One region of the Rhizobium sp. NLR10b genome, then DNA from elsewhere that is predicted to be linked to it. Evidence: riboswitches for the same ligand, from Rfam matches in the RefSeq annotation. Region 1 holds a riboswitch; the other holds the start of a gene.
The links. Region 1 has a riboswitch for FMN ahead of HJB91_RS03695 (6,7-dimethyl-8-ribityllumazine synthase). Riboswitches for the same ligand answer to the same signal wherever they lie in the genome.

Region 2: another riboswitch for FMN. It lies ahead of HJB91_RS23185 (DMT family transporter); the one in region 1 lies ahead of HJB91_RS03695 (6,7-dimethyl-8-ribityllumazine synthase).

Annotation. Positions count from the first base shown of each region.
Region 1 covers NZ_JABDWV010000002.1:260,537-263,712, forward strand. Annotated here, with positions in the region: gene HJB91_RS03690 (VOC family protein) at 1-554, opposite strand, end outside; gene HJB91_RS03695 (6,7-dimethyl-8-ribityllumazine synthase) at 853-1,287, opposite strand; FMN riboswitch at 1,367-1,509, opposite strand; gene HJB91_RS03700 (SRPBCC domain-containing protein) at 1,973-2,419, shown strand; gene HJB91_RS03705 (GCG_CRPN prefix-to-repeats domain-containing protein) at 2,593-2,901, shown strand; gene HJB91_RS03710 (hypothetical protein) at 2,982-3,176, opposite strand, start outside.
Region 2 covers NZ_JABDWV010000015.1:55,630-58,805, forward strand. Annotated here, with positions in the region: gene lon (endopeptidase La) at 1-1,118, shown strand, start outside; gene hupB (DNA-binding protein HupB) at 1,325-1,600, shown strand; FMN riboswitch at 1,706-1,854, shown strand; gene HJB91_RS23185 (DMT family transporter) at 2,048-2,947, shown strand; gene HJB91_RS23190 (esterase-like activity of phytase family protein) at 3,043-3,176, shown strand, end outside.

The DNA.
Region 1 (3,176 bases):
GCAAGGTCGCTCGATGTCGAGAAGGCCGTCTCATCGGCGTCGATGCGTCCCGGCAGGCGGGTGGTGACTTCCTGAAACAACCAGCCGTTGCCATCCGGATCCTTGAAGGAGGCGAAGGAACGGTAGCTGCGGTGCTCGGGGTCGCGGCCGGCGACGCGCAGGCGGCCGAAGAGATAGGGCTCGTCCGTGCCGGCATAGACGCCCGATGCGTCGTGGAAGACCTCGCTCACCTCGACGCCGCGGGCGATGAGATCGCGCCGCGCGGCCTCGATGTCGGAGACGATCAGGTAGAGCCCTTGCGCTGAGCCGGGGGCGGCGGCCGTGACGTTCCTGCCGAAGATGATGGCGCAGCCGGAGCCCGGCGGGGTGAACTGAATCACCCGGAAATCGACATCATTGGCAAAGTCGGCGTCGAGCCTCCAGCCCAGGTTCTCATAAAAGCGTTTGGCGCGGTCGACGTCGGAAACGGGGATGACGACCACTTCGAGCTTGGTGTCGATCGGCCGTGTTTCTGGAATTTCGATGGGGGTTTCACTGCGCATTGCATTGCTCATCTTCAGCTCCCCTGAGGTTTGGACGCATTAAGAATGGCGATACATGTCGGGATCGAGTGGACCACAGCGTGGGGTGGGCGTCGAATCAATTATTCTGCTGTTGGAGAAGACGGCGGGCTTCTCCCGCCGTCAGTTTGTCGACAAGCCCGTCCTCTATTTGGCGTCGTCCTCGGCCTTGGCCGATGATCTGCTGCACCTGATGTAGATGCTCGACAAACCCGAGCATGACGAAAGAGCGGTTGGCCGACTTCGTCAGTTGGGGGATAGCGGACCGATCCTGCGCCTGTCGCGCGGGCTTCTATGCCGCAAGGGCGGCGCGCGTTTTGCCGATCATCAGGGCGGCGCGTGCCGCCTCGCGGCCTTTCTCGACGAAGTGCGCGCGATAGATCTGGGTATGGTGTTCCGTCTCCTGATACTGGTGCGGTGTCAGCGAAACGGATAGCACCGGCACGCCCGTATCCATGCCGGCACGCATCAGGCCGTCGACGACGGCCTGGGCGACGAATTCGTGGCGGTAGATCCCGCCGTCGACGACGAAGGCAGCGGCGATGACGGCGGCGTAACGTCCGGTCGCGGCAAGATCGCGCGACAAAAGCGGCATTTCGAAAGCGCCGGGGACATCGAATATGTCGATCTGTTCGGCGGGAACAAGCTGTTGGAAGCCTTCAAGCGCACGGTCGACGATATCGGCGTGCCAGCCGGCTTTGACGAAGGCATAACGGGTGGGTGTCATGGTAATCTCCTTTGGCGTACAGACACATCACCCAAGGCGATCACGAGCATCCGCCGCCAGCCCGGAGGGCAGCAGCAGCGCACGTTCTCTTTCATCCGGACTATGACCGTCGGCTCAGGCATCTCACCTGATCTGCTGACCCTTCCGAGGAAGGCGCTCGCGGGCTCGCAATCGAAACTGCATACCGCCGGTAGGGACTTTCACCCCGCCCTGAGAACGGCGCGGACAATAGGGGCAAGGCGGCGGGCTGGCAATAGGGTAAGATGGTTTCCGGATGGGTGCGTTGGTGTGTCCTCTAATATGGCCATTTGCCTTTCGCTGCAGCTCAAGGCGTTCATCGCTTTCGCTCCCCGCCCCTCATCTGCCTGCCGGGCTTCTTTTCCCCGCTGGGGAGAAGGGGAATCGCGGCGGGCGCCTCGCTCCATTTGAGATGTTTGCGGTAGGTATGGTCACCGTGAGGCTTGCTTCCCCTTCGCCCCAGCGGGGAAAAGAAGCCCGTCAGGGCAGATGAGGGGGTGAGCGACGATGGGAGCGAATGCGCTGAGCGTCAGCGAAGGGCACATGCTCCACCACCCTTGTTGAGCATGCCCTTCCGCCTACATGCTTCTGCTGAGGAATATCCATGTCGAAAAAGCATGCTGCTCCGCCTCACTGAGGGGTAGAGCAGCAACCATGGGAGAGAGCGATGCCAGAATCTTTCGTCGTGCGCCGCGAGACGCATCTTGCAGCGCCGCCGGCGGCGGTGTTTGCGCTGATGACCGATCCGGAGAAGATCCTGCGCTGGATGGGGACGGAGGCCGAGGTCGAGCCGGAGCCCGGCGGGCTCTATCTCGTCAACGTCACCGGCGCCCGTTTTGCGCGCGGCTCGTTTCGCGAGGTGGTGCCGGTGCATCGGCTTGCCTACAGCTTCGGCTGGGACGGCAGTGAGGTGGTGCCGCCCGGGTCGAGTCTGGTCGAGATCGACCTGATCGAACAGGGAGGCGGGACGCTTTTGCGGCTCACCCATAGCGGCCTGCCGAGTGCGGAGCAGTGCGCTGGCCACGAGGAAGGCTGGGCGCATTACCTCGGACGGCTCACCGAGGTCGCCGCCGGGCGCAACCCCGGTCCAGATCCATTTTACGGCAGGAGATGAACGGTTTTCGGCAGGCGGCGGGACGCCCCTCAAGCGCTTGACGCTACGGGAAGAACGGTTTGCCGCGGTCAAAAAAGTGCTGCTTTTTCGTCCGCAAACATGAACGTGCAGTTCATCTCCAGTTCAATTTGGCGGTCCTAAGGTGATTGCGGCTGGATGAAATGGAGTTTTCGATGAAGGCACTTTCTATCGCGGCTGCCTTGCTCGCTGGCAGCCTCTCGATCGGCACGGCTCAGGCGATGCCGATCGGGGCAATCAAGGTTGAGAGCACTGTCACAAAGGTCGACTACGCCTGTGGTCGCGGTTGGCACCTGACCCGCTGGGGCGAATGCCGGCGCAACTGGCACCGCCCGCCGCCTGTAGCTTTCTATGGCGGTCCGCCCCGCTGGGGCTGGGAGCGGCGTCATCGCGATTGGGATGGCCCGCGCTGGGGCTATGAGCGGCGCTGGGACCGCGAACGCCGCTGGCGGGATGACTACTAAAAAGCCTTTGACAGAGGCAGACAAACGAGGGCCGGTGCGATGTTTCGCCCGGCCTTTATCCGTTGAAATAACGAATGCGCTCAAATGCGGCTGACGAGCCAGTGCTTTCCGTCGATCAGCTCTTCAAGCTCGGCCGGATCCTTGACGCCGAACTCGAACCATTCCACGAGTTCCTTCGCCTTCCGCTTGCTTTCCTCGGCTGTAAAGTCGATCCCATAGCGCTCGCACCAGCGTCGAAGGATCGACGTCAGCAGCGTCATGTCATTCCCGTCAAG
Region 2 (3,176 bases), on a different contig from region 1:
TCCGCGGCGATCCGTCCTCGGCCCTGCTCGAAGTGCTCGATCCGGCGCAGAACTCGACCTTCATGGACCATTACCTGGAAGTCGAATACGACCTCTCCGACGTGATGTTCATCACGACGGCGAATACGCTGAACATTCCGGCGCCGCTGATGGACCGCATGGAAATCATCCGTATCGCCGGCTACACCGAGGATGAAAAGCGCGAGATCGCCAAGCGGCACCTGCTGCCGAAGGCCATCAAGGAACATGCGTTGCAGCCGGAAGAATTCTCGGTCAGCGACGATGCCCTGATGGCGATCAGCCAGCAGTATACCCGCGAAGCCGGTGTCCGCAGCTTCGAACGCGAATTGATGAAGCTCGCCCGCAAGGCGGTCACCGAGATCATCAAGGGCAAGACGAAGTCCGTTCACGTGACGGCCGCCAACATCGCCGACTATCTCGGCGTCCCGCGCTTCCGCCATGGTGAGGCCGAGGGCGAGGATCAGGTCGGCGTCGTGACCGGTCTTGCCTGGACGGAAGTCGGCGGCGAGCTGCTGACCATCGAAGGTGTGATGATGCCGGGCAAGGGCCGCATGACGGTTACCGGCAATCTGAAGGACGTCATGAAGGAATCGATCTCGGCGGCGGCCTCCTATGTCCGCTCGCGCGCTGTCGATTTCGGCATCGAACCGCCGATGTTCGAAAAGAACGACATCCACGTGCACGTGCCGGAAGGGGCGACGCCGAAGGATGGCCCGTCGGCCGGTGTCGCCATGGCAACCGCCATTGTCTCGATCATGACCGGCATCCCGGTCAACAAGCATGTGGCCATGACCGGTGAAATCACCCTCCGCGGCCGTGTGCTGCCGATCGGCGGCCTCAAGGAAAAGCTGCTAGCAGCGCTTCGTGGCGGCATCAAGAAGGTGCTGATTCCGGAGGAGAACGCCAAGGACCTGGCGGAGATTCCGGACAATGTGAAGAACAACATGGAGATCATTCCGGTCTCGCGGATGGGCGAGGTGATCAAGCACGCGCTGATCCGGCGGCCGGAGCCGATCGAGTGGGATGGGACGGTGGAAACGCCCGTCATCACTTCGGTCGAAGGCCTCGATGACACGGGCGCAACCATAGCGCATTGAGTGGCATTTGCCACATTTGTGCCCTATTGGCGCAAAAGACGCAAAAAGGCTGGCGGAAACGCCAGCCTTTTTTGTGAAAACGTCATGGAGACGCTTGCTTTTCCTTGATTTGCAGGGCTTTTGGGTTCCCGGCGGGCCTGATGAAACCTAATCTGCGCCTAGCTTAGATTTGAGTCGTTTCATACCATTTAGAAAGGGGTGGAAACATGAACAAGAATGAACTCGTGTCCGCAGTCGCCGAAAAGGCAGGACTGACGAAGTCTGACGCGGCTTCCGCTGTTGACGCGGTTTTTGACGTTGTCCAGGCCGAACTCAAGAACAAGGGCGACATCCGCCTCGCTGGTTTCGGCAGCTTCACCGTTTCTCATCGCGCTGCAACGAAGGGCCGTAACCCGTCGACCGGCGCTGAAGTCGATATCCCGGCTCGCAACGTTCCGAAGTTCACGCCCGGCAAGGGCCTGAAGGACGCCGTCAACGGCTGATTTGATCGTCCGCCGGCCGTAAACGAGAACGGTTGAGCAGGATTTCGAGGGGTTCGGCGCGCCGGACCCCTTTTTGTTTTGCCGCTTGCCGCAGGCAGCGCTTTGTTTTACGAACGGTGCTGTTGGTGAAAGTCCCCACCGGCGGTAAGGGCTGCGGCCCGAGCCCGCGAGCGCGAGGCTTTGGCCGGGGAAGGGTCAGCAGATCCGGTGCGATTCCGGAGCCGACGGTATAGTCCGGATGAAAGAGAATGAGCATGGCCGCGAGCGGGCAGGGGACTGCCGGCGTCTGCGCGCCGTCGCCTCATGCGTCCTGATTTATGTTGGTCGCCTGCATAATTCCCTAAATCGGAATCGATTTGAGGATGAAATTATGCAGCAATTAAAAGCGCTACAGCGTCCTTTGCGCGTCTGGAAAGACGCGCGGCGCTGTAGTTCTGAGTGGAAGACATGAATCAGAATTCCCTTACAATGCAGCGTTCCCGCGCCTTTGCTGGCGCTGCTTTCATGGTGCTTGGAGGCGTCGCTTTCTCGCTGCTCAACGTCGTCACCCAATGGCTGACCATGAAGCTCGCCTTTCCGCCAGCCTCTGCTGCTTTCTGGCAATATGCCTTCGCCTTCCTCTTCTGCTTGCCCTTCCTGCGCAAATCCGGCCTTGCGGCTATGCGTACGAACTATCCCTGGCGGCACGTCGTGCGCGTCGTCTTTGCCGCGCTCGGCGTCGAGGCCTGGGTTTCCGGTCTTGCCTCAGTGCCGATCTGGCAGGCGATCGCGCTGGTCATGACCTCACCCTTCTTCATCATTCTCGGTGCCCGCCTGTTCCTCGGTGAGCGCGTCGGCGCGGCCCGCTGGGCAGAGACCGGCGTCGGCTTTGCCGGCGCCATGATCATCCTCCAGCCATGGTCGGACAGCTTCACCTGGGCAGCGCTCCTGCCGGTACTCTCGGCGCTGCTCTGGGGTGCCTCGTCGCTCATCACCAAGAGCCTGACCGGTATCGAGAGGCCGGAGACCATCACCGTCTGGTTGTTGGTGCTGCTGACGCCGATCAACGGCGGTCTGGCGCTTGCTGCGGGCTTCGCAGTGCCGCCAGGCACGACACTCGCGCTCTTCCTTCTGGCAGGCCTCCTGACGGTCGTGGCGCAGTATCTGCTGACCCTTGCCTATGCCAGCGCCGACGCCGCCTATGTCCAGCCCTTCGATGACCTGAAGCTGCCGCTCAACGTGCTCGCCGGCTGGCTGTTCTTCGGCTATGCGCCCGCCGGCTATCTGTGGCTGGGCGCTGCACTCATTCTTTCCGCGTCGCTCTTCATCATGAGGAACGAGATGCGTCGGGAAAAACAGGCAGCCTGACGCCGACCCTCTGAAATTTTGGGGGCTGTCATGTCTCTGTCATAGCGGTCCCGCAAAACCCCTCTGTTCGATCTTTTTGGACATTGGGGGTTTCCATGACAGTTTCATCCCGCAAGGCAGCGCTCGCTGCCGTGCTTCTCGCATCCGTGGTCTTCCCGGCTGCGGCCGAGCCGGTTTTCAACCGCATCGCCTCTTTCCCGGTCGCTCAGAACCTGCCTGGTGACAAGGA